Regions from separate parts of the Bacillus sp. SIMBA_154 genome, predicted to be linked through region 1. Evidence: predicted binding sites of a transcription regulator. Region 1 holds the regulator's gene; the other holds the start of a gene.
What was found. The regulator NrdR, encoded in region 1, represses ribonucleotide reductase genes. The targets are predictions, from matches to a motif close to AACACNATATATNGTGTT.
Positions count from the first base shown of each region.

Region 1 (3,419 bases):
GATATCTTCGACAATTCTTAAGTCAGCATACGTTGGCTCAATGCCATCTGCCATATCTTTTAGAAGCTCCCTGGGCGAAATATGATCTAGCTTTTCAATCAATTTGGCATCAGGTGTAACTGCCGATGGCGGCTTTGAGGCATCGTGACGTAAATGTCTTGGCTGTTTTTGATCAATCAGTTTCGGCTGTTCGCCTCTGTATTCAATTTGATACCAGTCTCTTGCTGCTTTTCTTAGCTCTTCTGTTGAGATCATTTGATCCGAACCGCAGGCGCCGGCTACAATATTTTGCATTTGCAGCGGGGTGATTCCGTATACAACAGCTAACTTCTTAATCGTCTCTTTCACCTGCTTTGTCAAAGCCTTTCTTGGAATCATCATGTCAGACATGCCCGCTAACAACAGATCAAAATCAAAGGATTCGTCTGAGAGCGGTGCCGGCTGACTGGATCCAACTGTCACATATTCATAGCCCTGATCAAGCGATGATGCCTGATTGATTTCTTCTGTCATCTTGCGTTCGCCTGGCTGCAATACGTGAAAGACTTCTTCAAACGAACGTGAAATGTTCTTCGCTTCTGCAGGAACACCTGGATAAGAAAAATAATCACGAAGCTGCATATATTTTGCTTTTTCTACACGATGGTACAAAAGGACATTCAGCATACCGTCTTGGAAAAACTCATCAGGCCTTAGCGGCGGCACGAGCTCATATGTAAACAGTCTGCCCTCTTCCGTTTCCTGTTCATATGTGCGGAGTAATCCGATCGCTTCAAGTTTTAAACGTTCCTCAAAAATATCATTTAAATTCGTTTGCAGCATGACCATGAGCTGCCGATGAGGTGCGGGCTTTCCCCACATACGATTTTGTTCCAGCTCTCCCCACAGCGTCATGTATAAGCTGAAAGCGGACATGCCAATTAGCGGCTGATATAAAAGAGTGATGAGCTGTCTATCGATGTCACCGAGCAATGAAGCGCTTTTGACGACATACGGATCGACGGCTAGCACTTCCTTCCAATGCTCTGTCATTTGCTGATCCTCCCCCTGAATACGATTGTTTCCATTGTACACTCTTTTTGCGTTTTACGCTTTACGCAGGAAAAAGAGCATGAAGAATCTTCAGCTCTTTTTTAGCGTTCTTTCTTTAATAAATCTTTTAATTCGTCAATAAATACATTGATGTCTTTAAACTGCCGGTAAACCGAAGCAAACCTGACGTAAGACACTTCATCAATTTTCGCCAGCTCGTCCATCACCATTTCACCAACAAGCTCACTTTTTACTTCTGACATGCCTTGATTACGCAATTCTTTTTCGATGTTAAAGCAAACATCTTCCAGCTGTTTTAAAGCGACAGGACGCTTTTCACACGCTTTGATGAGTCCTCTCAGCATCTTTTCCCGGCTGAATTCTTCTCGTATACCTTCTTTTTTCACTACAATAAGCGGTAATTCTTCTAATTTTTCAAACGTCGTAAAGCGATATTGGCAGCTTTCGCACTCTCTTCTACGACGAATGGATTTCCCTTCATCTACTGGTCTTGAATCAAGCACCCTTGTGCCAAGGTGCTGACATGTCGGACATTTCATTTCATCAGCTCCGATCTATTCTTGGAAGTTGTTTGTCTAGTTCTTCATAAAGGGACAAAACGGTCTTTTGACTGTAGCCAAAATCTGTTGGCAGGGCCGTTTCTGTTGTCACGTTAAAATCGACAGCTGTTTCAAAAGGACGAATTGAAATGACAGTCGCCACGAGAAAGGCTTTTTTCGGCATTCGTATGTTTGCGCTGATTTCACCTCGTTCTGCTGAAACAGATGTCACTTGATAGGAATCGTTTCGGGAAAGAAGGGCTTCCACCGCTTGAAAAACTTTTGCATTTGTCGATTTGTAGTAACGGCTTTTCAGCTCTGACACCGGATGATGGTCAGATGTTTCCGTATGGTTTGAAATCAATCGTTTGAACTTTTGTCCTAAAGTCATACACATATCCCCTTTACCTTTACGCCTCTTCTTTATTTTATAAAAAAAACCTTTGTTTTCCTAGAACAAAAGTATAGACAAGTTTGGGAATGTTGGATGTTGTATATGAAACAATATAAAAAGGAGCATAACACAAAGGCATTCAATGCTTTTGGCCAGCTCCCATTGCAATCTTTTTTATGTTTACAGTGCTTTGGCTTGTGCCTGTTTCACTTGTACAGGTCCCATGCCTCGAGGAATTTCGATGTTCTCTCTTGTTTCAGCACCTAGTTCATTTCCGATATGATCTGCTGCGATATTCGGATCTAGGTCGCCGCAAGTATAGACATCTATGCTCGCATAACCATGTTCAGGAAAGCTGTGAATTGTCAGATGAGATTCAGAAATAATGACAACTCCACTTACTCCTTGAGGTGCAAATTTGTGAAAAGCAACCTCTCTTACCTCAGCTCCTGATTTCAAAGCTGCATTTACAAACGTTTTTTCAATAAAATCCATGTCGTTCAGTTTATCACAGTCGCATCCCCATAGCTCGGAGATAACGTGACGTCCGCTTGTTTCCATCATGGACCCCCCTTAAACAAGAATGAAAGAGTGAAGTTCTAAGCAGCCGGACCGGACATATACCACGGGGGAAAGTTAGTCCTAAGAGGTCCTAACCCTTTAAGTATACCCGAATGAGTCTGCGAACAAGAAGTTCACGAAAAATAGTATACTTTGTTTAGACCCATTTTGCAAGCTGTGTTTTTAGTGGGATTTTCTCTCATTTCTTGAAAAGGGACGTTCGTCTTCTTCATTTCAAACAGCAGACAGCTCTTTCATCTGTGAGCCAACATACTTGACAAGATCTACCACTCTGCATGAATAGCCCCATTCATTGTCATACCATGCAAGGACTTTCACTTTTCTATCTTCCATCACCATCGTTGTGAGTCCATCAACGACAGCTGAATAAGGATTTGTGTTAAAGTCTGTGGAGACAAGCGGTTCATCCGTGTAATCTAAAATGCCGGCAAGAGATGTTTTTGATGCATTTGAGAAGGCAGCATTTACCTCTTCTGCTGTCACATCTTTTTTCAAGTCGACCACAAGATCAACCATCGACACATTTGAGACTGGCACGCGAAGCGCAAGTCCATGTAATTTCCCTTTCATGTGCGGAAGCACTAAAGAAAGCGCTTTAGCGGCACCCGTCGTTGTTGGAATGATGGACTGAGCACACGCTCTCGCCCGGCGCAGATCCTTATGCGGGTTGTCGATATTTTTTTGATCATTTGTATACGCATGAACCGTTGTCATTAAGCCGTTCTCGATGCCAAATTCATCATCTAACAGCTTGACAACTGGCGCTAAACAGTTTGTTGTACAAGACGCGTTTGAAATAATGACATGCTTTTCAGGATCAAGATCATCCTCATTCACACCCATCACAATCG
Region 1 covers NZ_JAWJBV010000006.1:71,375-74,793, reverse strand. Annotated here, with positions in the region: gene dnaB (replicative helicase loading/DNA remodeling protein DnaB) at 1-1,032, opposite strand, end outside; gene nrdR (transcriptional regulator NrdR) at 1,134-1,592, opposite strand; gene R0K30_RS10780 (cytosolic protein) at 1,597-1,983, opposite strand; gene speD (adenosylmethionine decarboxylase) at 2,167-2,547, opposite strand; gene R0K30_RS10770 (glyceraldehyde-3-phosphate dehydrogenase) at 2,782-3,419, opposite strand, start outside.

Region 2 (3,419 bases), on a different contig from region 1:
TTGACAATTTTACAGTGCTGCTTGAGACAGAAGGGAAGCAGCAGCTTATTTATAAACACGCCATTTCTACATTTGCACCTCAAAAAAATGTAAATCTAGAATTAGAATAGGACAATTTGTATCTAATAGCCCCATGCATCTGCGAATAAACCGGCCGGAACCCGCTACGTTTTTTGTCAGTGCAGAGGGGCTATTTTGTATGCCGTGAAACTTTTCTGTCCATTTTGCGTATGATTCCTTATTGGACTTTTAAAAAGGTGAGGGGATTTATATGGAAAATGCAGAACTTGAATTAAGAAGGATTAGAGTGATACTCCTTTTGATTGGAATCGTTGTCTTATTTGGATCGTGCGCCATTTCAAACATTGAAACGAGACAGGAAAGCTGGCATAACCATTCTTATCAAAATGATAATGGAAATATAGAAGGCCTTTTACAATCAGCTGTTGCGCTAAAAAATAATCACTTTGCTGTTGTTAAGGATGATGAAGTACATGTGTACCGGTTTGATGAAAAAGAAGGGGAGCTGACCCTCGTTAAAACGGAATACATAGATGAATGGGACGAAGAATATGATGATGGGCTTGATGAAGAGTAAGCACGTCAATTTACAAATGTATGTGAAGTCGCTACACTATAATCATGCATCAGACATCTAGACAGAAAAGGATGAGTTCATGTCACACAAAATTAAAATTAATCACTGGGAACAAACTTGTGAAGACGACTCCTGTTTCGAATATGGAACAAGTGTTTCTGTAAATGGGAAAGAATTAGTGAGAGAAGCTTCAATCGTTTCTGCGCTTGAAGCGGTGCTAAAAGAATTAGGTGTTGAAGTGGAAATAACAGAAGTGTCAGAAGATTTACAGTGCGATGCCTACAAAAAATAAAACAAAAAGTCTAGTCTACTAAGCGATTTTTTTTCGTGTTATGATAGATTTCGGTTTCAGTTGAATAGGGAGTAGGGCAGTCTATTTTTAGATCCTGCTCTGCTCTATTTATTTGAACGTACGAGTTCGGCTATGAATGTTCGGCCGGGTTGGTTGATTTTTTTCGTTTCGAACATCTATATGTTGTGTTTTAAAAAAACATAGTATACTATATATAGTGAATAACGAAATGATCAACAATACTAAAAACTAGGTCGTGATGGAATTGATTCAAATCGTATTTGATTCAAAAACAGGAAATGTTCAACGCTTTTTGGACAAGACCCCTTTTACAGACAAACAAAAATTGACTGGAGAAGAGTTTTTGGATACGCCGTTTATTCTCGTCACCTTTACGACAGGATTTGGACAAGTCCCTAGTACCACTCAGTCCTTTTTAGAGAAAAATGCTCACCTTTTACTAGGTGTAGCGGTGAGTGGCAACAAAGTGTGGGGAGATAATTTTGCAAAAAGTGCCGATACGATTTCTAAACAATATCAAGTTCCTATTTTGCACACCTTTGAACTAAGCGGAACAAAAAGGGATGTTGAATTGTTTACACAGGAGGTAGAAAGAATTGTCACAAAATCAGGTTCCAAAGTGGATACAATTAAATAACGAGATTATGATTCAAAAAGAAGGAAAGTTTCAGTTCGATAAGGACAAAGAAGCTGTACATAGTTATTTCGTAGATTATATTAATCAAAACACGGTCTTCTTTCACAACTTAGAAGAGAAGATTGATTACTTAATAGAAAACGACTACTATGAGGAAGAATTTTTAAGGCAATACAGCATGGCAGATATTAAAGAAGTATTCGAAGCTGCATATGCCAAAAAATTTAGATTCCCATCATTTATGAGTGCGTTTAAGTTTTACAATGATTATGCACTGAAAACAAATGATAAAAAGAAAATCCTTGAACGCTATGAAGACCGCATTTCAGTTGTGGCTCTTTTCTTCGCGGGCGGAGACAAAGAAAAAGCACTTGAGTTTGTAGAACTAATGATCAACCAAGAATATCAGCCAAGTACTCCAACATTCTTAAACGCTGGACGTAAAAGACGCGGTGAGCTGGTGAGCTGCTTCTTGCTTGAAGTGAATGACTCTTTAAACGATATTTCAAGAGCGATTGATATTTCCATGCAGCTTTCGAAACTAGGCGGCGGCGTCAGTTTGAACCTGTCAAAACTTCGTGCAAAAGGCGAAGCAATCAAAGATGTAGAAAACGCGACAAAAGGTGTCGTAGGCGTGATGAAGCTTCTTGATAATGCATTCAGGTATGCAGATCAAATGGGACAAAGACAGGGGTCAGGCAGTGCCTACCTCAATATTTTCCACAGAGATATCAATGATTTCTTAGATACGAAAAAAATCTCTGCTGATGAAGATGTTCGTGTGAAAACACTTTCCATTGGTGTTGTCATCCCAGACAAATTTATCGAGCTTGCAAGAGAAGATAAAACAGCTTACACTTTCTATCCGCACACAGTCTATAAAGAATATGGACAGCATCTTGATGAGATGGACATGGAAGAAATGTATGACGAGCTTGTGGAAAACCCGAAAGTCAAAAAAGAAAAAGTCAATCCGAGAAAACTTCTTGAAAAATTGGCTGTTTTGCGCTCAGAATCAGGCTATCCATATATCATGTTCCAAGATAATGTGAATAGAGAGCATGCGCTGAACCATATTTCACGTGTGAAATTCTCAAACCTTTGCTCAGAAGTGCTTCAGGCTTCAGAGGTATCTTCTTACACGGACTATGATCAAGAAGATGAGATCGGTCTGGATATTTCTTGTAACCTTGGTTCATTAAATATCATGAATGTCATGAAAAACAAATCAATTGAAAAAACAGTCAAGCTTGCAACAGACTCGTTAACGCTTGTATCTGAAACAACGGATATTCGCAATGCACCGGCTGTTAGAAAAGCAAACAAAGCAATGAAATCAATTGGGCTTGGCGCAATGAACCTTCACGGGTATTTAGCTCAAAACCAAATGGCATATGAAAGTGAAGAAGCAAGAGATTTCGCTAATACGTTCTTTATGATGGTGAACTATTACTCGATTAAACGCTCAAGTGAGCTTGCAAAAGAAAAAGGAGAAACATTCCACCGTTATGAGGGTTCTGGCTATGCAACTGGTGAGTACTTTAATAAATATGTGGAGAATGATTTCACACCAAAAACAGAAAAAGCGGCAGCACTATTTGAAGGCATGCACATTCCAACAAAAGAAGACTGGGCAGCACTTAAAGAATTTGTAGCGGAAAATGGGATGTACCATAGCTATAGATTATGTATTGCACCAACAGGATCGATTTCTTATGTTCAATCGGCAACAGCATCTGTTATGCCAATTATGGAACGTATCGAAGAAAGAACATATGGCAACAGCAAAACATATTACCCAATGCCAGGTCTTTCAGCGCAAAACTGGTTCTTCTATAAAGAAGCGTACGATATGGACATGTTTAAAGTGG
Region 2 covers NZ_JAWJBV010000007.1:157,469-160,887, reverse strand. Annotated here, with positions in the region: gene hfq (RNA chaperone Hfq) at 1-110, shown strand, start outside; gene R0K30_RS12285 (YmzC family protein) at 272-598, shown strand; gene R0K30_RS12280 (hypothetical protein) at 678-890, shown strand; gene nrdI (class Ib ribonucleoside-diphosphate reductase assembly flavoprotein NrdI) at 1,156-1,548, shown strand; gene nrdE (class 1b ribonucleoside-diphosphate reductase subunit alpha) at 1,508-3,419, shown strand, end outside.
Region 2: nrdI (class Ib ribonucleoside-diphosphate reductase assembly flavoprotein NrdI) is a predicted target of NrdR. The motif match lies at 1,095-1,112, and genes of this name have one in related genera.